Regions from separate parts of the Comamonas sp. Y33R10-2 genome, predicted to be linked through region 1. Evidence: predicted binding sites of a transcription regulator. Region 1 holds the regulator's gene; each other region holds the start of a gene.
What was found. Region 1 encodes HrcA, which represses chaperone genes, less so after heat shock. Its sites were predicted from a motif close to TTAGCACTCNNNNNNNNNGAGTGCTAA; they were not measured.
Positions count from the first base shown of each region.

Region 2: rpoH (RNA polymerase sigma factor RpoH) is a predicted target of HrcA. The motif match lies at 5,189-5,215, and genes of this name have one in related genera.
Region 3: groES (co-chaperone GroES) is a predicted target of HrcA. The motif match lies at 1,993-2,019, and genes of this name have one in related genera.

Region 1 is NZ_CP079925.1:329,114-339,173, reverse strand. Features, by position in the region: gene KUF54_RS01455 (hypothetical protein) at 165-521, shown strand; gene KUF54_RS01450 (primase-helicase family protein) at 1,225-2,841, shown strand; gene KUF54_RS01445 (hypothetical protein) at 3,149-3,661, opposite strand; tRNA gene KUF54_RS01440 (tRNA-Ile) at 4,012-4,088, opposite strand; gene hrcA (heat-inducible transcriptional repressor HrcA) at 4,143-5,150, opposite strand; gene KUF54_RS01430 (NAD kinase) at 5,180-6,079, shown strand; gene recN (DNA repair protein RecN) at 6,082-7,842, shown strand; gene rapZ (RNase adapter RapZ) at 7,847-8,770, shown strand; gene KUF54_RS01415 (winged helix-turn-helix domain-containing protein) at 8,780-9,487, shown strand; gene creC (two-component system sensor histidine kinase CreC) at 9,493-10,060, shown strand, end outside.
Region 2 is NZ_CP079925.1:3,569,556-3,579,615, reverse strand. Features, by position in the region: gene KUF54_RS16135 (ligase-associated DNA damage response DEXH box helicase) at 1-2,132, opposite strand, end outside; gene KUF54_RS16130 (ATP-dependent DNA ligase) at 2,142-3,806, opposite strand; gene KUF54_RS16125 (ligase-associated DNA damage response exonuclease) at 3,803-4,843, opposite strand; gene rpoH (RNA polymerase sigma factor RpoH) at 5,247-6,191, shown strand; gene KUF54_RS16115 (tripartite tricarboxylate transporter substrate binding protein) at 6,334-7,323, shown strand; gene KUF54_RS16110 (sterol desaturase family protein) at 7,581-8,327, shown strand; gene KUF54_RS16105 (fatty acid desaturase) at 8,324-9,256, shown strand; gene KUF54_RS16100 (beta-ketoacyl-ACP synthase III) at 9,362-10,060, shown strand, end outside.
Region 3 is NZ_CP079925.1:190,404-200,463, forward strand. Features, by position in the region: gene groL (chaperonin GroEL) at 1-1,519, opposite strand, end outside; gene groES (co-chaperone GroES) at 1,618-1,908, opposite strand; gene KUF54_RS00765 (chemotaxis protein CheW) at 2,150-4,828, shown strand; gene KUF54_RS00770 (H-NS family nucleoid-associated regulatory protein) at 4,822-5,163, opposite strand; gene KUF54_RS00775 (GNAT family N-acetyltransferase) at 5,336-5,842, opposite strand; gene KUF54_RS00780 (bifunctional nicotinamide-nucleotide adenylyltransferase/Nudix hydroxylase) at 5,921-7,084, opposite strand; gene KUF54_RS00785 (NAD+ synthase) at 7,190-8,893, opposite strand; gene pncB (nicotinate phosphoribosyltransferase) at 8,919-10,060, opposite strand, start outside.

The DNA of each region.
Region 1 (10,060 bases):
GCATGGCCAGTTGCTAAGTTACGCGAGGTGCTCGGCGTTTTCGAGTGAATTTCACGACGATGCCGCTGCCATCCAGGCACTTCAACGAGAGCAGGCCCCAGTGTAAACAACTGACCCGCAAAAAAAATACCCGCTTGCAGGCGGGCACCAAAGAAAGTTTACGCATGCATGATATTCCCAACTCTGCCATCCCGGCAAGCTTTGATGCTGCAGCGGAGTGTGCCGCAGCCATAACAAAACCGGCACTAGGCTTTCGCAGTGCTGCATACAACCACCATGCCGCCGTATTCGTGCGGTTCTCAACCGCACAGGCCGCGGGTGCACGCGCTCTAGGCATCATTGAATCAATTTCTCGCGCCAAGGACGGCACGTGGTTATATTCGGCCCGGTGCCCATATTGCCGCGGCACGCATCGCCACGGTGGAGGGAAGGCGGCTCAACCCAAGTTCGGCTCTCGTGTGGCAGATTGTCAAGATGGCGGCGAATACGCCTTAACGGCTGTGGCGGTGACCCATGGTTGATACTTTCTACACCATTGGGCGTATGCCATCGGCCCAAGCGCGAGGCGTCACAGAATCGCAGTCCCTGCATTGGTACCCTCTGGCTGAACTGCTGACATCGCACGAACCACGCGAGAAAAAAGACGGACCCGCTTGGTTGCCAGGCATCGTTGAGCCTGGCCCGCGCCGCACAGAACGCGCAGCGCCGTGGACATTACTCCCCCTGGACATTGAACAAAAAGGCGATGGCCCTCTACCCCCTTCGGTGCGGGAAGTGGCAGAGTCCGCTGCACTGTGGGGCCTGCGGTGTATAGCCGCAACTTCGCACAGTCACAAGCCCGAAACACCACGCTATCGGTTAGTGCTACCCCTCTCCCGCCCCGTGCAACCCAGTGAAGTAAAAATCCTAGCGCGCGAGGCTGCAGCGTTGCTGCGTTGCTCTGGGTGCCTTGATGAATCGGCTACAGACCCCGCGCGGATTTTCTATCTACCATCGTGCCCGCCTGATCGAATTTCGCAAGCGGAAAGCCGCATTATTGAAGGTGCGCCGCTTGATGTTGACGAATGCTTGCGAAATGCCAGCACCGCAGCACTGGGCGATAGTATCGACCCAAGAAAAAAGCAGAGCACGGAGTGCGAATGCACCGAGGCTGAACCTCTGAGCCTTACGCGGGACCTACTTATCGAGGCTGCGGGGCGCATAACGCTGGAGAGGTGTCGCACCGTGCTGGAACGCCTCGATGCAAGCGAGGGAGAGTGCTGGCGCGATTGCGTTCTTCTGCCACTTCGTAATACCGCTTTCTGGCACCCTAGCCGTGCAGAGGACCTACACGAGGCTTTCGAAATCGCCAGCGCGCAACTACCAGGAGACACGACCAACAACGCGGCGCAGTGGCAGGCCAGAACAAAACCCACGGGGCGTAACCCTCGAACCATCGGCACTTTCATAAATGCCTGCGGTGGCAAGGTATCAACAGCCGACGGCTTTGTGGATGCCCCCAACGTGCCGATTGATCGCAGCTCCTGCGATGCCTTTTTTTACTTCGCCCCTACCGGCCTATTTATCGACCGCACAACGCGGGACCAGTGGCCTGCAAAATCGGTTGACGCATCGGTGAAGTGGGCGACACGCAAGGTCCGCAGCGAGGACGGGACCGAAAAGGAAGCACGGACCCAGCCGTCCAAGTGGATCGAGAAACACCGCCCCGTGCATCAAATTTCCTGGTTACCCGGTGCCGGTGAAGTGGCTGATGGCGTGGTCATCATGGAGGCGGGGGAAGTACCCAGTCCCGGCAATCTGGTGTTCAACCTGTACCGCCCGCCCGCAGTCATTTATGGGAATGCAAGGCAGGCGAGCAAGTGGCTGGACCACCTGCACGCGATTTACCCCGATGATGCCGACCATCTGTGCAAATGGATGGCCTACCACGTCCAACAGCCTGCTGGTAAGTGCAATCATGCCCTGGTACTGATCGGATCGCCAGGCATTGGCAAGGACACGATGCTTGAGCCCCTGGTGCACGGTGTAGGTCCTTGGAATTTCGCAGACATCAAGCCTGGGCAGCTTGTCGCACGATTCAACGGCTACCGCCGCAACAAAGTGATTCGGGTTAACGAGGCGCACGACACTGGCGACGAAATCACCCGGCATGGCCTGTATGAGGCAGCAAAGGTTCTGATCGCCGCCCCACCCGAGGTGCTGATGGTCGATGAGAAACACCGTAAGGAGTACGCCATCCCAAATAAGTGCGGGGTCATCTTTACCAGCAATCACCCCACGGATGCCATATATCTACCTGCCGACGATAGGCGGCATTACGTGGCCGCCAGCAAAGCAAACAAAGAGATGTTCACTGGAGACTATTGGGCAGACCTGTGGGGCTGGTATGGGGCCGGGGGATTAGGTCACGCTGTGGCCTATCTCCAAGGGGTTGAACTTGCGACGTTCAACCCGAAAGCGCCGCCACCATTGACCCCGGCATTTTGGGCTCTGGTGTCTTCAGGCGAAGCGCCCGAGGACGGTGACTTACGCGACCTGATTGCCGCCGTGGGCTCCCCAATCGTCCTGACTCTTGACGACCTGATCGAAAAAGCAGATTGCAGGATGTTGGAAGAACTTCGCAGCCCCGCCAAGCGTCGGCAATGGCAGCACAGGCTAGGCCGGGCTGGTTATTTGCCGGTGCGAAACCCCGGCACCACGGATGGACGCTGGAAAATTGACGGGAAAAATCGCGCCGTGTACGGGCAACAGAGTGGCACCTACGCGCAGCACTGCGCGGCGATAGGAGCCATATCCGAAAAAGTCCGTGAAGTCCGCGATTCCCACCATCAAATTTTCTAAATACCTAGCCAGCAGTCCGTGTAGTCCTAGAAGTCCGAGATTTTCCACTCATCTCTTTTCACCTTTCTTTTTTCAATTGTTGGGTTTTCTTCCAATTGCTAAAAAATACTGAATTAGAGGGTAGGGGAGGTATGGAAGTAGAGAGAGAAAACCACGGACTTCTAGGACTTCACGAACTGCTGTCGCAACTCAATAACGCCAGCCACCACCGCAATGCCGATATCCAGCGCCAGCAGCATCGGACATGTTGACCCAGTAGCCTTGCAAGATAAAAAATTCCAAAAGATGCTTGGAGGAATTCAAGGCGCTACTCGTCTAATTTTCCTAGAGAAATCAGTTCGGCCTCGTCCACTGGCGCCGCCGGTTTTGGTTTAACGAAGAACATAGCAATGCCACAAAAGATGGCAAGCAATCCCACCACGCCGAAGAGCCCCCCACCCCAAAACCTAGTGCCTAGCAGGGTAAAGCCGACACCCAAAACCAATACCAAGGCGGCCAATCTCTTCGATGGCTTTTCGCCCGGGGTCGGCTGTGCTACAGCATTGCGCCCAATGGTGAAGGCGGGCATATGCTCTCCAATGATTTTTCGACCTGCGGCCGTTCGTGCAGCGACCAGATTTTTAGAACCGCAAGCGCCGCACAGCTGGACTTTATTTCGACGACGCCACGCTGAATAGATGATTCCCGGGACTAGGAAGCAAAGCCACAAGGCTAGTTCGATATAAGCATTCCCCGAGTCCTGTGTTCGCACGTCGCCAATTTCCTCACAGTTTCTGCATACCCCAACGTTACTCGGGATGGTGTTCTCACCTTGTTGCATGGTGCGTTCTCGCAGTTGTTACGACAGGTATCGTACATCCTGCCACTGCCACTGCCACTGCCACTGCCACTGCTGCTGGCGCTGCCTTGCTGGTGCAGCGCCTACCGCCAGCACACTCCACATTAAGCGGGGGCCCCTTAGCTAAATTTACGAACCACGGGGGGCTAAGACCCCGGGCTTCACCTAGCCTGATATTTTAGATTTTGGTATGTGAAATTTAACAAAATGCGCTACGCATCCCGTGCCGTCGCACTCCGCCCCTGGTTTGCCAAAGTCTCTAAAAAGTCTCCAAAGACCAAAAAAACAAAAAGCCTGCTACTTTTTAGATAGCAGGCTTTCTTTATGTGTATTGGTAGGGCGTCACGGACTTGAACCGTGGACCAAAGGATTATGAGTCCTCTGCTCTAACCAACTGAGCTAACGCCCCAACACACTGACAACAGCTGTAGCTGCCACCAGAAAAACTCTGCCATTGTAGGGCCTAACGCTTGTGACTCAGGGCATTACTCACCAATTTGGAAGTGATGTCGACAATCTGGATCATCTTGTCGTAATGCATGCGCGTGGGCCCGATCACCCCTAGGGTGCCTACGACCTTGCCGTCCAGTTCGTAGGGAGCGCTCACCACGGATAGATCCTCAAAGGGCACAGTCTGGCTTTCGCCACCGATATAAATTCGCACGCCATCGGCCTGATTGGAGAAATCTAGCAGCCTCAGGATTTGCGTTTTTTGCTCAAACAAATCAAACGCCCGGCGAAGGTTGCCCATATCGCCAGAGAAATCACTGACAGATAGTAAATTGCGCTCACCTGCAATCACCACGTCTTCGCGATCGTGGTGACTCATCACTTCAGAGCCCACATTCACCGCCGCTTGCATGAGACTCGCAACCTCGCCCTGCAATTGTTCGACTTCGGTTTGCAGCTTGGCTCTGACCTCTTCCATGGTCAAGCCCGCGTAATGGCGATTGAGAAAGTTCGAAGCTTCGATCAATTGCGAAGACTCGTAATCCACGTCGGTAAAGATCACGCGGTTCTGCACATCGCCTTCGGGCGAGACGATGATGACCAGAAAGCGGCGCTGCGACAGGCGTACAAATTCAATGTGTTTGAAGACGGAGCTGCGCCGCGGCACCATCACCACGCCCACAAACTGAGAGAGATTCGACAGCAGATTGGCTGCGTTCGCAATCACTTTTTGCGGCTGCTCATGGATCAGCCCCGGCGTGATGAGGTTGGAGCGGTCAACCGTCAGCATGGTGTCGACAAAGAGTCGGTACCCTCTGGCGGTTGGCACGCGACCTGCGGAGGTATGCGGGCTAATAATTAGCCCCATCTCCTCCAAATCGGACATTACATTGCGGATGGTGGCAGGCGACAATTCAAGCCCGGATGCACGCGAAAGAGTGCGCGAGCCAACTGGTTGACCATCAGCGATGTAACGCTCAATCAGCGCTTTCAGCAATAACTTGGCACGTTCGTCGAGCATGATTTCATTTTAATGATGTAATTTCCCAAATGACATCCACGTTCCGCCATATTGCCTTGATTGGCAAGTACCACACACCCAGCGCCGGCGCCCCATCCGACGCTGCTAGCGAGGCACTTTTGCGTATTGCGTCTTATGTGCGCAGCCTAGGCTGTGAGGTGATTCTGGATACGCAGTCTGCTATTTACGCAGGTCTGTCTGACTACCCAAGTATGGACGTAGACGGCCTAGGCAAGCATTGCGACCTTGGTTTAGTCGTGGGCGGCGACGGCACCATGCTCGGCGTTTGCCGACATCTAGCTCGCTACGGCACCCCGCTGGTGGGCATTAATCAGGGCCGCCTTGGCTTTGTGACCGATATCGCACTCGATGATTTTGAAGCCTCCATCACGCCCATTCTTCACGGCGAGTATGAGGAAGATGCGCGCCCCCTGATGCAGGCGCGCGTTATGCGCGATGGCCAATGTGTGTTTGAGGCACAGGCGATGAATGATGTGGTGGTCAACCGTGGCTCCACCTCTGGCATGGTTGAGTTGCGCGTTGAAGTGGGCGGGCATTTCGTCTCCAACCAGCGCGCCGATGGTCTGATTGTGGCCACGCCCACCGGCTCTACTGCTTATGCGCTGTCTGCCGGCGGCCCCATGCTGCATCCATCCATTCCTGCTTGGGTGATGGCTCCAATAGCACCACACAACCTCTCTAACCGTCCGATTGTTTTGTCCGATACACAAGAAGTCATGATCGAAGTGGTCGGCGGCCGAGGCGAGGTTAGCGCAAACTTTGACATGCAGTCGCTCGCATCTCTACAGCACGGCGACCGAATTTTGGTGAACCGCGCCGACCACAGCGTGCATTTTCTGCACCCCAAGGGCTGGAATTACTACTCCACCCTTCGCAAAAAACTGGGCTGGAACGAAGGGGGTTCCTGATCATGGCTTTGAAGCGCATTGCCCTGCAAGATTTTGTGATTGTTCAGTCTCTCGATTTGGACTGGCAAGCCGGGTTTACGGTACTTACCGGCGAAACAGGTGCCGGAAAATCCATCATGCTGGATGCCTTGCAACTGGTGTTAGGCGCCCGTGCTGACGCGCAAGTAGTGCGTGAAGGCTGCAACCAAGCCGATATTTGTGCTGAATTTGATTGCCCGCCCAGCCTACTGCCTTGGCTTGAAGAAGCGGGTTTTGCACAAGAGACTGATCTGCTGCTGCGCCGTGTGATCGACAGCCAAGGCCGCAGCCGCGCATGGATTAATGGCTCCCCGGCCACCGCTACACAGCTGCGCCACCTGGGCGATCAACTCATCGATATTCACGGCCAGCATGCTTGGCAAAGCCTGACCCGCCCCGACTCGGCCCGTGCCATGCTGGACACTTACGGCAGTATTGACACAGCCAAGCTCAAAATTCTGTGGCAAGACTGGCGCCAAACTAATCAGGCTTTGGAGCAAGCCCTGTCTGCGCAAGACAATTTGCAGCGCGAACGCGAACGCCTGCAATGGCAAATTTCAGAGATAGATAAGCTCTCGCCGCGCGCTGACGAGTGGGATGAACTCAACGCCCAGCACACCCGCTTGTCGCACGCCCAGACTTTGATGGACTGCGCCCAAACCAGCTTGCAACTGTTAGAGGATGATGATGCAGGTGCCGCCAGCCCTTTAAGCAAAGCCTACCACCTGCTACAAGATCAAGAGCAACTGGAGCCTGAGTTTCAGAACATTGCCGACGTGCTCGGCTCCTGCGTAGCCCAGTTGCACGATGCAAGGCACTCACTTCAAGTCTATCTACGTCGCGCTGATTTAGATCCGGAGCAATTGGCAAATTTGGACGAACGCCTTTCTCTATGGCTTCAATTGGCACGCCGCTACAAACGCACGCCCGAAGAGCTGCCCGCCTTGCTTGATGGCTGGAAGCAGGAGCTGCGCCAGCTCGATGCCGCTGTCGATGTCGATGGCCTACGCAGTGCCGAGCAAGCTGCGCATCACTTGTATCAAGCCGAGGCGCGCCAGGTCTCCCAGCAGCGCGCGTTGGCCGCACCGCGCCTGTCCCGCGCCATTACCCAGTCCATGCAAACGCTGGGCATGAAGGGCGGGCGCTTTGAGGTGCAACTAGAGCAAGCTCAATCAGCAGCGCCCGCAGGCACCGACAACGTCACCTTCCTCGTCGCCGGGCACACAGGCGCTACGCCCAAGCCTATTGCCAAGGTCGCATCAGGCGGTGAGTTGTCCCGTATATCGCTTGCGATTGCCGTAACTACCAGCGAGTTGGGCCAAGCCGGTACGCTGATTTTTGACGAGGTAGATTCAGGCGTGGGCGGCGCTGTCGCAGAGACGGTCGGCCGCCTCATGCGATCGCTCGGCCATTCGCGCCAAGTACTGGCCGTGACCCATTTACCGCAGGTGGCGGCATATGCCGATCAGCATTACCGCGTGACCAAATGGCCCAAATCCAACACCACTATTAGCAGCGTAGACCCGCTGAGTGGTGACGAGCGCGAGGTGGAAATGGCTCGCATGCTGGGAGGCGAACATTTGTCTGAAGCCACAATGGCCCATGCCCGCGAAATGCTAACCATGGCAAGATTGTCGGTAAGCGAGCTATTGGGCGACAAAAAATCGCCCGCATCAAACACCAAAAACACAACAAACAAGCCCGCCACCACGCGCAAGAACACCAGCAAAATCAGAGGAGAGTGAAATCATGTCTATGGAGATTGTTCTGATCAGTGGCATGTCCGGGTCGGGCAAATCTATTGCGCTACATGCATTGGAAGACGCAGGCTTTTACTGCGTAGACAATCTGCCGCCAGAGTTGCTCCAAGCCTTTGTGGAGCTCAAACTCGCACACAAAGATGAAAAAGTGGCCATCGCCATGGATGCGCGCAGCGCTCAAGGCCTGCCGCAATTGCCCGAGCAACTGGTGCGCCTTGAAAAGCAGGGCCTCATACCGCGCATGATTTTTCTGGATGCAGGCAACAGCACGCTGGTGCGCCGCTTTTCAGAAACGCGCAGGCGCCACCCACTCTCTCCTGGCTCCATCGCCACAGAACGCCAAGCACTAGAGCAGGACATCGAAAAAGAGCGCGAACTGCTGGACCCCCTGCGTGAGCGTTCCATCGTCATTGACACCAGCGACCTCAAATCGGCCCAGCTGCAAAGTTATATCAAGCAAGTCATTGAAGCGCCTGAGGGGCAGATGACTCTGATGTTTCAGTCCTTTGGCTTCAAGCACAACATGCCCGCAGACTCGGACTATGTTTTTGATGTGCGCATGTTACCCAACCCGCACTATGAAAAGGATTTGCGCCCCCTCACCGGAATGGATCAGCCTGTGGCGGACTACCTGCGCGACCTCCCCGAGGTTCAGCAGATGCAGCAAGATATTCAGCAGTTTTTGGAGCGTTGGTTGCCAATGATGGCCAAAGACCACCGCAGCTATGTCACCGTCGGGATTGGTTGCACGGGCGGTCAGCACCGTTCGGTCTTTTTGGTGGAAGCTCTGGCCAAGCATTTTGAGAAAACTTGGCCCACAGTGCGCCGCCACCGCTCACTAGATTTTCGCGGGAAATTTCTGCAAGTGTCGCAGCAGTTTTTGACCGCTGATTCTGCGCCCACGCCGCACTAATTGAGTCCTATGTTCAGCACCCAGCCTTCAAATCCTCGCGTGCTGCTTTTGGAAGATGACCCCGCCATTGCGCGCACCATCTGCTACTCGCTAGAGCGTGAAGGCATTGCCGTCACCCACTGCCTGCTGATTGCCGATGCGCGCCAGCAATGGGCATCCATCAATTTTGATGCCTTGCTCATGGATGTGGGCCTGCCCGATGGCAATGGTCTGGATTGGTGCCGAGAGCTGCGATCTGCAGGCGCCATCGCGCCCATACTGGTTCTCAGCGCCAGAGGCGAAGAGATGGATAAAGTGCTGGGGCTTGAGTTGGGCGCAGATGACTACCTGAGCAAGCCCTTTAGCCCGCGCGAGCTACTCGCTCGCACCCGCGCACTGCTGCGCCGATCAAGGCATTTTCAGCCGCAAGCCCATACAACATCTAGACAAGCACTTCAAATAGATGAGCAAGGCCAGCGAATTTTGATCAACGCACAAGCACTGGATTTAACGCGCCGAGAATATCAACTGCTGCAAAGTTTGCTGCAAAGCACGGGCCGCATCCTCAGTCGGGATGCACTGCTGGAGCAAATCTGGGGGTTAGGCAGCGAAAGCACCGACCGCACGGTAGACACCCACATTAAGACTCTGCGCGCCAAGCTGCGCGAGCGCCTGCCAGATCACGAAATCATCATCACCCATCGCGGCCAAGGCTATAGCCTGAACCAACCCGGATAAGCCAGATGCACCTAGGCCTGCGCCTGTTCTTTGCCTTCTTCCTCATCAACGGGCTAGCCGCATTTTTTGTGCTGCGCGTCTTTATGGTGGAGATCAAGCCCAGCGTGCGCAAGGTGACAGAAGACACGCTGGTTGAAACTGCCTATGCGCTGGCAGCGCTGGCCAGTGCTGATATGGCGAGCATGAGTAAAGGCCAATTTCAACCAGACAAGCCAGAACAAGCCGGCTTCTTCGCCACGCAATTAGCGAACTACACACAAAAGCCGATTCAAGCCTGGATATGGGACGCACGCAAAACCACACTAGACATGCGCATCACCGTGACCGACACCAAAGGCATGGTGCTTTTTGACTCTCAAGGCAAAGACCAAGGCGCAGACTACTCACGCTGGCGCGATGTCTATCTGACGCTGCGCGGCGAATACGGGGCGCGCACCACAAGGGCGGCCAAAGAAGACGAGTCCAGCAGCGTGATGTATGTCTCCGCACCCATCATCGTGGGCGGGAAAATTAGCGGTGTACTGACAGCGTCCAAACCCTCCAGCTCTGTACAGAAAATTGTGGATAGCGCCG
Region 2 (10,060 bases), 600 kb from region 1:
TCTTCCTCTAGTTTGTCCGTGCTCAATATTGCACTCCAGTCCAGTGTCTGCACATCGATTTTGACGCTTGGCACCAGCATTAACCCCATGTGATTGCATGCCCACGCAAAGGTGTTTTTTTGTTGCACTGAAAGCCGCTGAGCCAGTAACAGCGCTAACCCTTCATGCAGCACACGGCCAGCGAATGGGTAGATAAACCAAGCCTGACCTAAAGATGCAGTGCCAGCCTGGCGTCTACGCGCAGGGCCTGTGGCGATGACTTCAATCAGAAGTTCATGCTCAGAGGGGACATGGCTGCGACCAGCTTGTAATTGCAGCAAGGGCTGCAAATACAGCATCTCCGGCGAGCTTTGCTTAGACACGCTGCTGGTCGATTGGGCCAGTAACGCTTTCATACGCTGCCCCACTTGGGTGGAAAACGGTAAAAAGCCTCCCGTCCAAGACGGTGTCACCGTGCCCGCTTTGGACGATTTGCGAACCCAAGCGGTGAGGTTTTCTACCCGGAATAGCTCTAAGCTGCGTCCCGCAAAGTTAAAGACATCTCCGGGTGACAGTTTGCTGATAAATCCTTCTTCTACGCTGCCCAGCCGAGCACCGCGCAAAAACTGCACTTTGACCATGCTTTGCTCGGCAATCGTACCAATGGCCATGCGCTGCCGGCGCGCGACTTTTTCGTCAGCGGGGTAGTAACGCTTGTCTTCGCCACGCACCAAGCGACGATACTGCGGATAGGCATCTAGGGCTTGGCCGCCATAGACCAAAAAATCCAGCACCTGTTGCCACTGGGAGTCGCTCAGTTGCGCATAAGACGCGGTGGTGCGCACTTCGCCCAGCAATTCGTCACGATCAAAGCCACCCACCAATGCCATGGACATGGTGTGCTGACTCAAGACATCCATGCACAACTGCAAAGGCGTACTTCGTTCAAATTTCTGGGCTTGGGCTAAATCACGCGTGGCGGCAAATTCACACATATCCATCGCCTGAGTGGCCACGGTGGTGATTTGCACCGGTAGGCCGGGGCGGTGTTTGGCGCGTCCTGCCCGTTGCACAGTGCGAGAAACGGAATGCGCGCCGCCAATTTGTATGACCAAGTCGACGGCGGGAAAATCTACACCTAAATCCAAACTACTGGTGGCGATCACGCAACGTAGGCTTTGCTGACGCAGAGCATTTTCCACTTCAAGGCGCATGGATTGATCGAGTGAGCCATGGTGAATCGCAAGCATTTTTTCTTCCAACGGCCACACGGATGATAGTGCTGTGAACCACAGCTCAGCCTGAGCGCGAGTGTTGGTAAAAATGATGCTGCTTGTCTTGGCAAGTACCAGCTTGAGCACTTCGCCGATATTCGATAACCCCAGGTGACCGGCCCACGGTATGCGCACGGATTGCGGCGGGATAAGCGTTCGAAAATCAAACTTTTTGACGCGAGAGTCTTGGACGATGTGCAGGTCCTCGGCGCGACGCTCTCGCACCAGCACATCCATGGCTTGCTCCAGATTGCCAATGGTCGCTGACAGCCCCCATACCTGCATCTGAGGAGCCAAACGCCGCAGACGCGCTAAGTTCAGTTGCAGCAAGACGCCACGTTTACTGGGCAGCAACTCGTGCCATTCATCTACCACCACGCACTGCAGCGTGCGAAAGCTGTCACTGCCCGCTTCGCTAGTGAGCAAAATGGCCAGCGACTCTGGCGTCGTCACCAGCAATTGCACTTGCCCTTTTTTTGCAGCATTACGGTCTTTGGCGCTCGCATCGCCCGTGCGCATTGCGGTGCGCCATTGAGGTAGTAGGGCTTCTAAAGGGTGAAGCAAATTTTTTGTGGTGTCGCTAGCAAGCGCCCTCAGCGGGGTGATCCACAAAATGCGCACGCCCCGTTGCGGACCTGAATCGTTTGATGAATGAAGCGCTAACGCTTCAATGAGGGGGCCGCCGATGGCCGCCAACGTTTTGCCGCTTCCGGTGGGAGCGCTGATCAAACCGCTTTGACCATCCGCATAGGCTTGCCACGCTTGCTGCTGAAATCGCGCAGGAGCAATGCCTTGGGCTTTAAGCCATTCCAGCCAGCGAGACCGAGCTTGTGCCCAAGCTTTTTTCGCGATGGAAGTTTTTGGGTTGGGCTGCTGCATCGAAGGTGCTTAGTCTTTGCACAGTGCCAGCAACGCGCTCAAGTGATCGGCCTGGGCAGCAGTTTTGTCATCACGCATACGCACAATGCGCGGAAAACGCACCGCAACACCGGACTTGTGGCGGCTAGATCGGTTCACAGCTTCAAAGGCGATTTCAAACACTTTCTCGGGCTGTACCGAGCGCACAGGTCCAAAACGCTCTATGGTGTGGCTGCGAATCCATTTGTCCATGGATTTGAGCTCTGCATCGGTCAATCCCGAATATGCTTTGGCGATGGGGACCAAAGCACCTGTGTCGTTCCATACCGCGAAGGTGTAGTCAGAGTGCAAGGTGCTTCTTCGGCCACTTCCGCTTTGCGCATAGATAAGCACAGCGTCTATGGAGTACGGGTCGACCTTCCATTTCCACCATGCTCCACGCCTACGCCCTTCTAAGTAGGGAGCGCAGCGCTGCTTAAGCATCAAGCCTTCAGCATTACGTGAGCCCGATAGTTCTCGCAGTCCATGCAACTCCTCCCATCTTTCAAACTCCACCTCTGGAGAGATTTTTAGCTGCGGAGTGGACATGCTTGAAAGCAGATCTACCAATGCTTGCCTGCGCATTTGCAAGGGTCGATTTCGCCAGTCAATGCCATCTAACTCCAAGAGGTCATAAAACAAGATGTGTACTGGAACTTGTTTTTGCAGCTTAGGGCTGGGGCTTCGTTTTTGAATGCGCTTTTGCAATGCCACAAAAGGTCGTGGTGTGGCGTTTTCTGCATCCCATGCCAGCAACTCACCATCAAGCACCACCCCGACAGGCAGATGAAGCGCTTGCATTTCCAGCTCAGGAAAGCGCCCATCCAAACGTTCTTCCCCACGTGACCATAAATACGCAGGCACTCCTTCACGGCGCACGAGCTGAACTCGGATGCCGTCCCATTTCCACTCAGCTTGCCATTCGGACTCAAGGCCCAAGCTGCTTAAGTCATCTTGAAGGGGCGAAGCCAAATAAAACGGATAGGGTTTGTTCAGCACCAAGGCACTAGTGTCAGGATGCATCAATGCGTCATAAGCGGCAGGTGTAGGCATCCACTCGCCAATCAGGCGATGCGCCATATCTGCAGAACTTATGCCTGCCAAGGGCGCCAAGCTGGTTTGCAACATGCGTTTAGACACCCCCACGCGCAGGGAGCCGGTGAGCAACTTGTTGAGCACAAACCGTGGCCAAGCATCCAGTTGCAGCCATGCCGACTGAATAGCTTGCTTACGAACGGTTTCGGGCTCGTGCACCAAAGGCAGCAAGAAGCCTTCAATCCATTGCAACAAAGTGCTGTCATTGTGCGGAACCTGCCAATTTGCCTGTCCCTGAAATTGCACGCACTCCATCTGCACTTGCTCTCTTTGAGCTTCAACCAGCAGCGCCAAGGTCTCGCCCAAATCACCGACTTGCCGGTAGCAATCATCCACCATCCAATGCGGCAGTTTCACCAGCTCACCAAGCCAAGCGCGCAACTGCGTGGTGTTCGCAATGCGATTGCGGCCAGTATTGGTTTTGCCGCCCGAAATCACAAAAATAGCCCAGCTCGCTTCGGCGCTACTTACCTCAGAAAAATAGCGCTGGAGCGCATGTTCGCGCGCTTTGGTGCCAATGGCTTGATCAAGCGATTGGTATAGCAACGCGAACTGATTCATGGGGCAGGCGCCTCAACGACTACATTTGACTCAGCCAGCTCTTGCCCTTCTTCATCACCATAAACGGTGAGCAGGCGCTCGGCATGGAGCCCCAAGTTGTCCCGCAAATAAGGGATCAATAAATCAGTATTTCCGTGTGTGGCCAGCACACGCCGTGCACCGGTGGCTTGGATGGTGGAAATCAAGGTGCGCCAATCCACATGGTCAGAAATCACAAAGCCTCGGTGGACATTGCGCCGACGTCGATTGCCACGTACCTGCATCCAGCCTGATGCCATAGCATGCTCATAGGCTTTGAGGCGTTTGACCCATGCGGAATTCTGCGCAGATGGCGGCGCTATTACCAAGCGACCTGCCAAGTTGGTGTCCTCTGGCAACTCCAGCAGCGGCTGGCTGGACGCCATGGAAACACCTGCATCACGGTATACCTGCACACCGCGCACCATACTGCCGTGAAGCAGCACGGGTTGAGCTAGCCTGCCTGTGAGATGGGCCAACACGCGCTGGGCTTTACCTAAGCTGTAGGCATACAGCAGTGCTACTTTCCCATCTTGCGCGCACATATCGACCCATTGCACCAAACGATCTATTTCTAGGTATATGTTGGGCCAAGCGTAAATAGGGAAGGCAAAGGTTGCCTCGCAAATAAACACATCACAAGGCACGACCTCGTAAGGCGCACAAGTAGGGTCGGGGTCGCGTTTGAAGTCGCCTGTAAATACCCATACTTCGCCCTGATGCTCCACCCTCACCTGGGCCGATCCCAGAATGTGCCCAGCTGGGTGCAGCGACACTGTCACATCGCCGAACTTCCTTTGCTCACCATATTGCAGGAAATGATAATTTTGGGCGCCCAGTCGCCATTGCAAGATGGGGGCGCATTCTTGTACGCACCAATACTCATCCATGCCGGTATGCGCATGGTCTGCGTGACCATGGGTGACAAAGGTTCTGTGTACAGGCTTCCAAGCGTCAATATAGAAGTTTCCAGCTTGGCAAAACAGGCCACGATCCGTCAGCGTTATGAGATCTGGCATGAATAAATGCGAGAGCATCCATGATGATTGGTCGTGCAATTGTCCAAGCAAGTGAATACGCAGGCGTCAGGCATTACCGCGTTTAGACGTCAAGCCGAGTGGCCTTTCTAGTTAGCGTGGCTCTGCAGCACAGATCTCATTTGAGACGAACTCCTTTTTTGCAACAACGCCTAGCTAGATCCACATTGAGAGATGTATCAAGTGTTCAGAACTAAGTGCCATTAGTTCGAAACTGAGTGCCGATCAACGAAAAACGCAGTCAAAACCAACAAAAGTACAAAACTCAAGAAGAATCGACAACTGCGGTCAATTCTCTGAACCTACAAAAGGCCGGGAACTTTCTCCTTAGCACTCCCTCAAACAGAGTGCTAACATGAGATTCTTGGAAGAAAGGAAACCCGCAATGACAATCGCCTCCGGCTCCATTGCTACAGCCTTGGCACCCTCTAACCCTTGGGCGATGGTACCTCCGCTGGGCAACCTGGATGCCTATATCTCGGCCGCCAACCGTCTGCCCATGCTCACCCTTGAGGAAGAGCAGGCATATGCGCGTAAGCTTAAAGATAACAACGATCTAGATGCCGCTGGGCGTCTGGTGATGTCTCACCTGCGTTTGGTTGTGTCCATTTCACGCCAATACTTGGGCTACGGCCTGCCCCACGGCGACCTGATTCAAGAGGGCAACGTGGGCCTAATGAAGGCTGTCAAACGTTTCGACCCCGATCAGGGTGTGCGTCTGGTCAGCTACGCCATGCACTGGATCAAGGCTGAGATCCACGAATACATCCTAAAAAACTGGCGCATGGTCAAGGTCGCGACGACCAAGGCCCAGCGCAAGCTGTTCTTCAACCTGCGCTCGATGAAAAACGAGCTCAAGTCAGATGCTGCGATGGCTGACGGCGAACCCGTTATGCGGGAGACCCTCACTCCAAAAGAAATTGACGCTGTGGCTGCCAAGCTCAACGTCAAGCGCGAAGAAGTCATGGAGATGGAAACCCGCCTGTCGGGTGGCGACGTTCTTTTAGACCCTTCGCCCAGCGATGATGGAGAGCAGGCTTACGGCCCTATCGCCTACTTGGCTGATGCCAACCATGAGCCTACCGCCATGATCGAGTCACGCCAGCGTGACCATCTGGCAACGGATGGCTTGGCACTGGCGCTTGAAGGTCTGGATGACCGCAGCCGCCGCATCGTGGAGCAGCGCTGGTTGCAAGTCAACGATGACGGCTCTGGCGGCATGACGCTCCACGATCTTGCTGCCGAGTATGGCGTTAGCGCCGAGCGCATTCGCCAGATTGAAGTGGCTGCTATGAAAAAGATGAAAAAAGCGTTGGCTGAGTTTGCGTAATCACCAACTTGCGCCAACGGCTTTGAAAAGGCTGAAATGCTGAAGACAAAACCCGGATAATTTCCGGGTTTTTTCATTTTTGGCGTTGTCCTCACAATCATCAACGCGGACTGTCACTCCAACAAAACAAAAGAGACCTGCCATGCACAAACGCACTTTGAAACATCTGTCTCGCCACAGCTTGATTGCCGCAGGCACTGCTTTGATGACTAGTGCATTCACGCCAGCCGCGATGGCCGCAGACAACTGGCCCGACAAGCCCTTACGCCTGATTGTTGGCTTCCCGGCAGGCTCTTCACCCGACTTAACAGCTCGCGCACTAGCCGAGCCGCTTGAGAAGAAACTGGGGCAAACCATCGTCGTGGAAAACCGCGTGGGCGCTGGCGGCAACATTGCCGGTGAGTATGTGGCCAAGGCCGACGGCTACACCTTCAGCGTAATGATCAACGGCAACATGACCATTGCCAAAATGCTCAACCCCAGTGTGCGCTATGACCCCATCAAAGACTTGCAACCCGTCAGCCTGATTGGCGTAGCTCCGCTAGTGCTGGTAGCTCCTACATCTGCCCCTCAAGGCAAGGCTTTCTTTGAAGCAGCCGCTAAAGCTGGCGACCAATGGAGCTATGGCTCGCCGGGCGTTGGAACCGTGGGCCATTTGGGTATGGAGTTGCTTAAGAGCCGCTCAGCTATTAAAGCCGTGCATGTTCCCTACACCGGCTACCCGCAAGTTTTCAACGCCATTCAGGGCGGCGACTTGAAGCTGTCCATGCTGCCCCCCGCATTGGCCATGGCACAGATTCAAGCGGGCAAACTGCGCGGCATTGGCGTGACTTCTGAGGCACGCAGCCCACTGGCGCCCGGCCTGCCAAGCATGAAAGAGCTGGGCGTAGGCAACTTTGATCTGGAAATCTGGAATGCCGTAGCCGCACCCAAATCCATGGCTAAGGCTCATGTCGAAAAGCTTGCTGCTGCAGTTAGCGACATTGTGCGCACGCCTGAAATGCGCCAAAAACTCTCCATGCAAGGCTGGCAAGCCGTGGGCAGCTCGCCCGAAGGTTTGAAAAACCGCATTCAGCAGGATGTGAAGGCGCTGGGCACCATCATTCGCGATCAAAGCATATCCGCCCAATAATCGACCCCACTGAGGCAAATCGCGCCTCCTCTTCTGTCTTCTGAAGGGGGCCGATAGCCTCGCTGTGGGAGTGCTCTTGCTTGCTGCCTCTTTGTGAATTCATGCCAGCATTAATGGTATTGGCTTACATAGACCGCACATAGATTACGCTCTGAGCCATACCAGCTGTTCTATATCATGCGTTCGACAGGCATGCATTTACACTATCCCATCGGGCACATTTTTTAATAAGCGGCCCCGCAGTTTACGGAGCCCTCATGGACGCTGGTACCTGGTTCACGCAACTCAACGCTTGGCAAGTCATGGTGTTGGGGCTGGTTTTTTTCGGCGGCATTTATCTACTGGGCGGCCTGATCATGGGCACGCTCACTTCCACGCTTGCTCGACTTGGGATTGGCCAAGTGCTGGACACACGCCCTCTCAAGCCCGATCAGTTGCGCCGCGAATGGCGTCAGTCTTTTCATTCAATTTTGGTATTTGGCATAGGCATGATCGTGCCCTGGGGCTTTTTGCAACTAGACTGGGCACACTTGGATCCCAGCTCCAGCGCAGGCCGTATAGCGCTAGAAATCATCATTTTGCTGATCTGGAATGATGTGCACTTCTGGATCAACCACCGCCTGCTCCACACCCGCAGCCTCGTGCGCTTTCACGGTGACCACCATCGCTCTGTGGTGACAACACCCTGGTCCACCTACAGCTTTCACCCCATTGAGGCAATGATGCTGGGCAACATCATTTTGCTGCCCATGCTGGTGCATGACTTCTATTTCTGGTCTCTGGCCTCTGTGCCAGTCTTGAGCCTCATCCTCAACCTGATCGGCCACGCCAACTACGACTTTTTCCCCAAGGTGTCTGACACGCACCCGCTTGCCGCAAGCCGCCGCCATCATCTTCACCACGCACGCCCTGCGGGCAACTATGGATTTGCGCTGCCCTTCATGGATCAGATCATGGGCACCAAGGTCAAGACCGCCTACACCCGCGCACCTGCCGCTGAATGAGCCAACACCCCAGCCAGCGCATGCTGCCCACTTTGCGCCACTGGCGCGACTGGCAGTCCGTGTTCTATATGTTGATACTGCCGCTGATTGTCTGGTGGCAATGGGTGCATGGCTTCAACTTCATCCTCTACGGCATTGAGCTTTTTTTGACGCTAGGCATCGGCGTCATTCACCACAACCACACCCATGTGCGCATGTGGTGGGGCCGGTGGACGAACCGCGCTACTGACTACTGGCTCACCATGCTGCAAGGCCACCCCACTTTTGTGTTCTGGCCAGCCCATGTCGCCAACCATCACCGCTTTCGCCATGGCCCGCCTGATATGGCCCGCACCTACCGGCCCGAATGGGGCGGTGACACCAACCACCTCTGGGGCTACCTCATCCACCCTATTCAAGCCGGGCTGGTGCTGTACCCGCTGTTTATTCGCTGGGTGAACAATCTGCGCCTTCGCTGGCCCGGCGCATTCCGCTACTGCATGGGGCAGTACGCACTGTGGCTGGGTAGCTGGGGATTCTTTCTGTGGCTTGACTGGCAAAAAGCGCTGATCTTCATCATCGTCCCCCAACTGCACGGCCTGCACTGGCTGCTGGCCACCAACTATCTGCAGCACGCCCATGCCGATGGCAGGCCACTTTCCAGAGCGCAGCGCGCTACTCCCGGTATCGAGTTGAACTACGCGCGCAACTTTGAGGGGCTGGTCAACCCCCTGCTTTTTAATATTGGCCTGCACACCGCGCACCATGAATGCCCGCATGCCCACTGGTCTGACCTGACCACGCTGCATGAGCGCATTTACCGCCAGCGAGTTACACCCGCATTGAACGAGGGTGGCCTGCTGCCCTATATGGGTCGCGTGTTTGTATTGGGTCTAGTCTGGCCCGCGGCAAGAACCCAGCCGCAAATGCCAGCAGACGCTGTGGAATAAAACCATGACTTACGCAAATCAGGTTCAGACAAGCGCTTCGCCCCAAAGGCAGCAGTCCTTGGTGCATCCTTGTTTGCGTAAGCCGTAAAAACCTGTCGAGGATTTATGCCTGTTGCCTATTCAAACGTCTATCTTCAATCTGCCGGCATGTTCCTGCCCGGCTCTCCGGTGGATAACGCAGGCATGGATGCCTATGTGGCACCGCTGAACCGCATCTCCGGGCGCATCAAGCAACGCATCCTGGCGGAAAACGGCATCCAGCAGCGCTACTACGCCATTGATGGCGCTGGCCAGACAGTCTTCAGTAACACGCAAATGGCGGCAGGTGCCATTACAGAAACACTGGCGCTGGCTGGCAAAACGCTCGCTGATGTGGGCTATCTCTCCAGCGGCTCGTCGGGCGGCGATGCGCTGATGCCCGGCTTTGCCAGCATGATTCAAGGCGAGATGGCTGCGCCACCCATGGAAACCTTGTCTGTACACGGCGTGTGCGCAGCCAGCGTAGGCGCCATGCAGGCCGCCGCCATGGCGGTGGAAAGCGGCGCGCATTCACTGGCACTGTCTGTGGCCAGCGAGATGCCGTCGCGCCTGTTCAAACGCTCGCGTTTTGCCGCGCAGGATTACAACACCGACTTTGACGCCCACTTTCTGCGCTGGATGCTGTCCGATGGCGCAGGCGCCGTGCTGCTAGGCGGCCCCAAGGCCTTGCCGCAAGCCAACGGCCTGCGCCTCAAACTCAAATGGACTCATCAACGCAGTTTTGCAGGTGACTACCCAGTCTGCATGCAACTGGGCCTGACTCCA
Region 3 (10,060 bases), 140 kb from region 1:
CGTTCTGCAGAGCAGTACGTGTCACCTTGGTGGGGTCCAGAATACCCATTTCCAACATGTCGCCGTAGGTGTCGTTTGCAGCGTTGAAGCCGAAAGTGCCTTGGCCCTTCAGAACTTCGTTCACCACTACCGATGGCTCGCCACCGGCGTTAGCCACGATTTCGCGCAGAGGCGCTTCCACAGCGGCCAGCACCAGCTTGATACCAGCGTCTTGCTCGACGTTGCCAGTGGTCAAAGAGCCCACAGCTTGCTTGGCGCGCAGCAGAGCCACGCCGCCGCCGGCCACGATGCCTTCTTCCACAGCAGCGCGAGTAGCGTGCAGGGCGTCTTCAACGCGGGCCTTCTTTTCCTTCATTTCGACTTCGGTGGCAGCGCCAACCTTGATCACGGCAACACCGCCGGCCAGCTTGGCCACGCGCTCTTGCAGCTTTTCACGGTCGTAGTCGGAAGTAGCTTCTTCGATCTGAGCGCGGATTTGCTTGACGCGGGCTTCGATTTCAGCAGCTTGGCCAGCACCGTCGATGATGGTGGTGTTTTCCTTGCCGATTTCGACGCGCTGAGCTTGGCCCAGATCTTCCAGAGTGACCTTGTCCAGAGCCAGGCCCACTTCTTCAGCGATGACCTTGCCGCCAGTCAGGATGGCGATGTCTTCCAGCATGGCCTTGCGACGATCGCCAAAGCCAGGAGCCTTCACAGCCACAACCTTCAGGATGCCGCGGATGGTGTTCACCACCAAAGTTGCCAGGGCTTCGCCTTCAACATCTTCAGCAATGATCAGCAGGGGACGGCCAGCCTTGGCAACTTGCTCCAGTGTCGGCAGCAGGTCACGGATGTTGCTGATCTTCTTGTCGAACAGCAGCACGAAGGGGTTGTCCAGAACAGCGGCTTGCTTTTCTGGGTTGTTGATGAAGTAGGGCGACAGGTAGCCGCGGTCGAACTGCATGCCTTCAACGACGTCGAGTTCGTTGTCCAGGGACTTGCCTTCTTCAACGGTGATCACGCCTTCCTTGCCGACCTTGTCCATCGCGTCAGCGATGATCTTGCCGATGGATTCGTCGGAGTTGGCGGAGATGGAGCCAACTTGAGCGATTTCCTTGGAAGTAGTGGTGGCCTTGGATTGCTTCTTCAGCTCTTCCACCAGTGCGGCGACAGCCTTGTCGATACCGCGCTTCAGGTCCATGGGGTTCAGGCCAGCAGCAACGTACTTGGAGCCTTCACGCACAATGGCTTGAGCCAGCACGGTAGCAGTAGTTGTACCGTCACCAGCGATGTCGTTGGTCTTGGAGGCCACTTCCTTCACGAGCTGAGCGCCCATGTTCTGCAGCTTGTCCTTGAGTTCGATTTCCTTGGCCACGGACACACCGTCCTTGGTCACGGTAGGGGCGCCGAACGAGCGCTCCAGCACCACGTTGCGACCCTTAGGGCCCAGAGTGACCTTGACTGCGTTAGCCAAGATGTTCACGCCTTCAACCATGCGTGCGCGGGCTTCACCACCGAAAACTACGTCTTTTGCTGCCATTTTTGGCTCCTAAAAATTTGAGATCAAATCGCTTTCAAGTCCAATGAATATGAGGACTTGCAGCTATGAAATTTGGTTTTTTGGACGAAGGGGGAGAATTACTTCTCGACGACTGCGAACAGGTCGTCTTCCTTCATCACCAGCAGCTCGTCGCCATCAACCTTGACGGTTTGGCCAGAGTACTTGCCGAACAGAACGCGGTCGCCGACCTTCACGTTCAGAGCGATTTGTTCGCCCTTGTCGTTACGCTTGCCGGGACCCACTGCCAGCACTTCGCCTTGGTCAGGCTTCTCGGCAGCGTTGTCGGGGATATAGATGCCCGATGCTGTCTTAGTTTCGTTTTCGAGGCGCTTGACGATCACACGATCGTGCAGGGGACGCAGGTTCATAGCAACTCCTAAATACATCAACAAAGTTGAAACAAGACTTGCCAGCCCTCATGGCTGACATTCGGAATAGTTAGGGGCAAGTTGTTAGCACTCAACCCCTTCGAGTGCTAATAATACGGCAAATCGTCGCATTTTCAAGCCCTGTCTTGATGGCTGAAAGGGAAATGCACTTGGTCAAGGGTTAGTACCCGCGATATGTAACTTTACTTACAAATAGGCCCGAGTCTTGCTGCGCTGCAGCATGCCTCAAAAAAAACATATTTCATTGGCCCAGTACGCGCAAGACACGCTGCAGATAGACAGCTTCATTGCCCACATGCGCCAAGTGGCGCGATGTGAAAGTTCGCTGCAAGAGTTGAGCCTGATGTGGCGGCTCATCGAGTCATCCGCCAAGATGAATTGCCCGCAGGAGGCACAGGCTTTGCTGCCCATGATGGCTGCGACGCGCACAGGCTTTGAACAGTTAGAGCAGGACTTGGTGCAGTCCATGGTGGCGCAGGCGGTTGAGGGCGTAAGCCGCGGCTTGCACAGCCAAGCCCAGCACCTGATGGATACGCTGGTACGCAATCTGTATGAGCGAACCGCTGATGTGGGCTTTTTAGCGACGGATGTTTTGCTTTGTCGCTTTATGGCGGGGCTGGATGGACATGCTCCTGCCGATAAAGAACAGATCACCCAGCGCCTGCGGGCCTACCGCAGCAAGTACACGGTGTATCAAGAGGTGCTGCTGCTCGATTGCGAGGGTCATGTGCAGGCGAGCACACAGGGGACGCGAGCAGAAAATAGTGCAGCAAGTAGGCTATGCCGCGATCCACTGATTGCGCAGGCGCTGCAAAGCCAAAGCTTTGTGCAGGTATTTGGTGCGACTGATTTGCTGCCCAATCAGCCCAGCGGGCTGATTTATGCACACCGCATGCTGCATCCCGTCACCCAGCAGCCCGTGGGTGTGCTGTGCCTGTGTTTTGATTTTGAAGGCGAGATGCAGGGGCTGTGGGATGAGCGTGCCTCAGCCGGGGGTGATGAGGCTGATACCAGTATTGCCCTGCTGCTGGATGCGCAGGGTCAGGTGCTGGCCAGTAGCGATAGGCATTGGATTGGCGTAGGTCTGCAGTTGAAGCCTCACAAAAATGGTGCAAACCCGCTTTTGACGCATGGGGGGCGCACTTATTTGGTGCAGTCCGAGGTGCCCGCCGGCTATCAAGGCTATATGGGCCCGCAGGGCTGGCGTGCGCAAATGATGGTGCCTATCGAGTTGGCTTTTGGAACACAGGGGAGCAGCGCTTTGCAGGGTGTAGATGCTGTGGTGGCCCAAGGCTTGCTGGCCCATGCCCATCGATTTTGCCCACCATTACATGCCATTTCTAGTGCGGCAGACACCATCAGGCGAGTGGTCTGGAACGGGCAAGCCATGTCTGCTGGCAAGCAAGCGGACAACACCCGGCTACAGGCCGTGCTGGAGCAAATTGGCGAGACAGGCGCTCGCACCAACGAGGTGTTTACCCAGTCCATTCGCTCCCTCTACAGCACGGTGCTGGCGACGGCGCTGCGCGATAACAGCTTGCTGACCCGTCTGCTGGTGGGTTTGCTGGACCGCAATCTCTACGAGCGCGCCAATGATTGCCGCTGGTGGGCCTTGACGCCGCAATTGCCCGCCTTGTTGCAAGCCTTGAAGTTAGGCAAAGCCACCGAAGGCATGAGCGCCGAGGCGTGCGAGTTACTCACCGCCATTCATGCGCTTTACACGGTCTATCAGCAGATCGTGGTGTACGACGCTCACGGAAAAATTGTGGCGGCAAGCTTAGCGGGCGGTGCGCAAGATGATCTGATAGGCCACTTTGTCGAGCGAGAGACTTTGCTCAAAGTGCAAGCCTTGCAAGGAGCGCAGGCCTATTACGTCTCGCCGTGGAGCCCTTCTGATTTGCAGGCGACTGGCGAGCCGACCTATGTTTATCACGCAGCCATTCGCTCTTGTACGGGCGAGGTGCTGGGCGGTATTGGACTCATCTTCCATGCGCAGCGCGAGTTTGAAGCCATGCTGCAAGGTGTGCTGGGTACGCAGGCTGATAAGAGGGATACGAGCGATTTGCCTGCTGGCGGTGCTGGAGCGAGTCGGCAGGTGGCCTTCTTCAATCGCTCAGGCGTCGTGATGTCCTCATCGTCAGCGCAAATCTTGCCGGGCTCGGTGCTGGATTTGCCTGCCGATATGCTGACTTTGTCGGCCGGCCAGAGTCTTGCGCGGGCCATGGCGTATCAAGGCCAATACTGCGTGGTGGCGGTGACGGCAGGCAGCGGCTACCGTGAATTCAAGCGTAGCGATGGCTATGAGGAGGAGGTGCTAGCCCTTTCCGTGCAGGCCTTCGGGCCGGTGCAGGACGATGCCCAAGCTGCAGTCTGGCGCCGCAGCACCCGTGTGCAAAGCCTGCCGTCGGCTATGCCAACAACGGGGGAAAACATGGAAATGGCGACGTTCTTTGTGGGCAACAGCGTGCTGGCCGTAGACGCAGCCTGTGTGCTGGAGGCACAAAGCGCAGCCGACATTGCCCCCGTATCCGCCGGTCGCTTGCCGCACTGCGTTGGCACTCTTGCAAGGCGTAGCCAAGGTGTGGTGGCTGGCTATGTCTGGGTGTTTGATCTGAGCACTTTGCTTTATGGCAAACCCCTGCTCAGAAGCGCGCAAAGTCAAGTGATTGTGCTGGAGCACCAAGGGCTGAGGCTGGGCTTGCTGGTCAGCGATCTGGAAGGCGTCGTCAGACTGCAAGCGGGGCAAATGCGCAGAGCGCCTGCATTGGCGCACATGCGTGAGTCACTGGTGGAGAGCTTGATTCAAGCCAACGACGGTGATTTGCTCATTCAGTGCCTGAACGTGGCGGCCTTGGTGGCGATGCTCAAGGCGCCCGCTCAGGTGGGCGTTACTTACTGAACCGGAAAGGGATTGTTTTCGTCCAGCGGTGCGCTGTAGTACTGGATGGCTGACTCCGTCTTGATCTCGTACTGGCTGCGGTCCTTGCCGTCAATCCACTTTGGCGGCTTGCCGCGGCCAGTCCAGCTAGCGCCGCTTTCGGGGTCGTAGTACTTGGCTTCTACCTTCTTTTTCTCTTCAGGCTTCCACGGGAAGACTTGCTGAGAAGTGAAACCGAAAGTCTCAATTAATTGCTTGATGGTGACCAAAGCCTCTTTGGCTTCGATGTCGCGCATTTCTTCAATACGTTTGTCAAGTTCGCTTTTGCGGGCGATGAGTTCTTTGTAGCTGGGCATCAAGAGATTCCGATGAGTGTGAAGGCCAGCTTTATTGCCGCCTAATTATTTTTATTAAAGCCCCATATTTTGACGCAAGCTGTTACCTCTTACCTTGGTGAAGTTGCGTACTCCTTAACAGCCAAGGGAATGCACGCCAGTTGGTGGGTGGCGCGCATCAATGTGCATGCTTTTACGCGGCTTCGTTGACGGTTTTTGTGCCGCTTGCAAGGGCTTGCAGGGCACCCCCTGTCATGCGGTAGCGAATCCACTCCGTTTGCGGCAGGGCGCCCAAGCTGTCGTAGAACTTCAGCGAGGGCGTGTTCCAGTCCAGACAGCTCCATTCAAAGCGGCCACAGTCTTTGGCAATGGCGATTTGCGCCAAGTGCTGCAACAGCGCTTTGCCAGCACCGTGACCACGAGCGTCGGGGGTGATGTAAAGGTCTTCCAAATACAAGCCGTGCTGGCCTTGCCAAGTGGAGTAATTGAAGAAATACACAGCAAAGCCCACCGCTTTGCCATCGACTTCACAGATCAGGCCAAAGACGGCTGGGTGCTCGCAAAACAGGGTGCGGCGTACATGCTCAGGCGTGGCCTTGGCTTCGTCTTCGGCTTTTTCGTAAATGGCCAGCTCTCGCACAAAGAACAAGATGAGGTCTATGTCTTGCTCGGTGGCGGGGCGGATGTTCAAAGTGCTCATGATTGTTTTTAAAGAAAATAGGGCTCTAGTCTTTATTGAGTAAAGACTTGTAGTTATGAATTTTTCGCTCTAAGCGTTTTAAGCGAGTTGCCGAGCCGGCTGCTCACCGTGCAAAAGCGAAATGGGAAGGAACTGGCAGAGGATCTTGAAGTGGTCTTCAAAAAAGCTCGCCTCCATCTGTGCCAAGTTTGCAATCGGCACCCAGCGTGCAAGGGCTGCATCGTCTGCGCCTTGCACGGGCGGCAGGGCTGGCTGCATGCCTAAATCCAAATAATGCACATGGGTGATGGTGCGCCCGCGCAGGCTGCGGTCAGGGTGATCAAAGACTTGCACGGCTTGCAAGGCGGCCAGCAGATCGGCTTCGCTGATGGTGGAGCAAGTCTCCTCGCGCAGCTCGCGCAGGCAAGACTGCCACAGGCTGTCGCGCTGCTCTAAAAAGCCGCCGGGCAAGGCCCATTGGCCCACACCGGGCGCATGGCCGCGCTGAATGAGCAGCACATGGTCTTGGCCCTTGGCATGACAGCGCAGCAGCGCATCTACCGTCACAAACATGGGCGGGTAAGGCGCTTTGGCCCAAGCTTCTTTGTAGCTTTTCAGCATGTGCCACTCTTTTTGCAGGCGCACATATTCAGGCGTTTGTGCCCAGTGCTGCAAAAATCTCAGCGTGCTCTGAGGCATTTGGGTAGAGAGCTTGCCTAGGGTGGCGCTCAAGGCCTCTGCCGACGCGCTGTCTTCGCCAAAAAGAATGTCGCGCAGTGGCGTGGCATCAAACTGGCCCAGACGTGGCAGGCTGATCAGCTCCCAGCCGGGAAAGCGGGCCAGATAGCTACTGCTGGAGTCTTTGAAGTGGCCCACCAGCGCCACGCTGGCGCCTTCTGGCACATGCGCCTGCACGGCGCTGCGCACGGCGTTGACCCACAGCGGCTCGTTGTAATAGTCGCGCACGGGCACGCACTGCACGCGTGCAGCGTCCTCTTTTGATAGCGCGTTGCGCAGCATCTGCGCACGCTCTTGCCAGCTAAAGGGGTTTTTGGGGTTGGGAGCTTGCCAGGCGCTGCCCAGCACCACGACCACCTGGCGTGCGCGCTGCAATGCGGCGTGCAGCAGCGCCATATGGCCGTTGTGCAGGGGCTGAAAACGACCAATCAGCACGGCGGTGTGCAGGGGCATCGATGTGGGTAGCGTCTCTGGCGAGGCAGAAGTAATGTGCTTGCTGGCGGTGTAGGAACTGGCTTGAGGCATGAGAGCGAAACCCGTACAGAAATCAGCGCCCGGTGGGGCATATTGCTCAAAAGAGACTCCAGTCCACGGAATATATGGACTGGATGCTCACTTTTTACGTAACTCTTACTCGTAGTGTGCCGCAATTGGCATTTGCCGGCCGGTACCAAAGGCGCGAGGGCGCACGCGCAGCATGGGCGGGGCTTGCCTGCGCTTGTACTCGCTGCGAAACACTAGCTTTTGCACGCGCGCAATGATCTCAGGCCCGCCGGTCTGGGTGCGCAGTTTTTCCACAAAGGCTGCGGCATGGGCGTACTCCTTGCTGGACAGATGCTGGCCCTCGATATGCCACTTGAGGATTTCGTCCAGCACGGCATAAGGCGGCAGGCTGTCTTCGTCCTTTTGGCCCGGTGCCAGTTCGGCCGAGGGCGGTTTGTCGATGATGACCTGCGGAATCAGCTCACGGCCCGCATGTGCATTGATGTGGCGCGACAGCTCAAAGACCTCGGTCTTGTACAGATCGCCCAGCAGACCCAGGCCGCCATTGGTGTCGCCATACAGCGTGCAGTAGCCCACAGACACTTCGGATTTGTTGCCCGTGGTCAGCAGCAGGTGGCCAAAGGCGTTGCTGAACTCCATCAGCGTGGTGCCGCGAGTGCGGGCCTGCAGATTCTCCAGAGCCAGGCCCTTGAGCGGCTCGCCAAAGCTGGCCTCAAACTGGCGGGCATAGGTGGTGACCAACTCTTTAATCGGGTGCTCGTAGAGCTTGATGCCCAGATTGCGACACAGATCCACCGAGTCATCCACCGAGCCGGCCGACGAATAGCTCGACGGCATGGTGATGCCGACCACGTTGTCAGCGCCCAGCGCATCCACGGCCAAAGCCAGCGTCAGTGCCGAATCAATACCGCCGGAGCTGCCCACCACCACCTGCTTGAAGCCGCAGCGCCGCGCATAGTCGCGCAGACCCAGTACGATTTGCTGGCGGTAGAACTCCATGGTGGGCAGACCCTGTGTGGGTACGGCATGCAGGGCCGATCCATTCAGAGACTTGAAGTGGCCGTCATCGCTCAGCTCCAGTGTGTAAATGTCTTCCTCAAAACGCTTGGCCTCGAACACCACACCGGCTTCGGGCTCCACCACGAAGGAGGCACCGTCAAACACGATCTGGTCCTGCCCGCCAATCTGGTTCACATAAAGAATTGACAGCTTGTGCCGCGCCGCTGCTTGGGTGAAGACCTCATGGCGCTGCTCGCGCTTTCCCAGGTGGCTGGGGCTGGCGTTGATGCTGACCACCATGTCGGGCGCAGCGTCTCCCATGCGTGAAAACGGGTTGGTAGCGTAGTCCGCGCCTTCGTCGTTCCAGCCGTCTTCGCAGACCAGAAAGCCTACCTGGCAGTTGCCCACGCGCAGCACCTTGGCGGTGTCGGCGCCTGGCTCAAAGTGGCGGCGCTCGTCAAAAATGTTGTAGGTGGGCAGCAGTTGCTTGTCGTACTGCAGGCGAATCTGCCCGTCTTTGAGCACCAGCAGGCTGTTGTGCAGCGGCTTGCCGGGGCCTTGGTGGCGCGTGGGGGCACCCACCACCCAGTGCAGATCAGGGTGCTGGCGCGTGGCGGCCAGCAAGTCCTGCAGACCGGCATCCAGCCGCTGCAGAAAACTGGGCTCGTCCAGCATGTCGCCGGGGTAGTAGCCCGACAGCGACAGCTCGGAGAAGACTACCAAATCAGCCTGATCGGCTGCCGCCTTGGCAGCAGCTTCGCTCATGCGGCGGATATTGCCCTGAATGTCGCCTACGGTGTAATTAAGCTGGGCGAGGGTGACTTTCAACATGGCTTTCTCCTGTAAGTCAGACGTTTCAAGCCTTTTTGGCCGCGGGTTCCGCAATGCTGAAAACCTGGCGCAGATAGGCCAGATAGGTCTCATCGTTGCACAGCGTCTTGCCGGGCGAGTCTGAAATTTTGGCCACGGGCTGGCCGTTGGCGTGGGTTAACTTCATCACGATGTTGATGGTGGTCAGGCCCATATCGTTGGTCAGGCGCGTGCCCACACCAAAGCCGCACTGAATGCGATCGGCAAAGCGGTGGTACAGGGCGAGAGCCATGTCCAAGTCCAGCCCGTCTGAGAAGACCAGGCGCTTGCTTTGGGGTGGAATGCGCAGCTTTTCATAGTGGGCGATGGCTTTTTCACCCCACTCAAACGGGTCCCCTGAGTCGTGGCGCAGGCCGTCGAATAGCTTGGCAAAGTACAGGTCGAAGTCGGCCAGAAATGCGTCCATGCCCACGGTATCGGTCAGGGCGATACCGAGGTCGCCCCGGTACTCTTGCACCCAGTCTTCCAACGCTGCGACTTGGAAGTCGCGCAGGCGCACGCCCAGTGCTTGGTAGGTTTGCAGATATTCGTGCGCCATGGTGCCAATGGGCACCAAATTCATGTCGCGTGCCATCAGCACATTGGATGTGCCCCTGAACCACTGCGAAGTCTCTTGCGCAAAGGCTTGCACCACCTCGCGCTGCCAAGCGCCGGAGAAGCGCCGGCGCACGCCAAAGTCAAACAGCTCAAAGGGGTTGCGCAGCGTGGCTTCCTCGGCCAAGTGCTTGAGTTGTTCGATTTTGTGGGCCAGCCGCTTGCGGCCTTCGGTGATGGCCGCTTGCTCATCAAAGCGGCGAAAATACAGCTCGTTGACGATGGACAGCACGTAAATCTCAAAGCCCATCACGTGGACCTGCGGGCCGCGCGCCTCGATGTGCAGGGTGTCGCCATCGGCCCAGGCTTTGATGAAGGAGCGCTGCAGCTGAAAGATGCGCAAAAAGTCGATGAAGTCGCTTTTGATGAAACGCAGGCTAGCCAGGTAATCTAAGTCGTCTTTGCCAAAGCGCAGGCTGCAAAGCGCATCCAACTCTCGCTCTACTTCGGGCAGCAAATCGGTCAACGGAAAGGCCGTGGGCGTGCGGCAGACAAACTCATACACCGCCTCGGTTTGAGGGTGGCGGTGCAGCA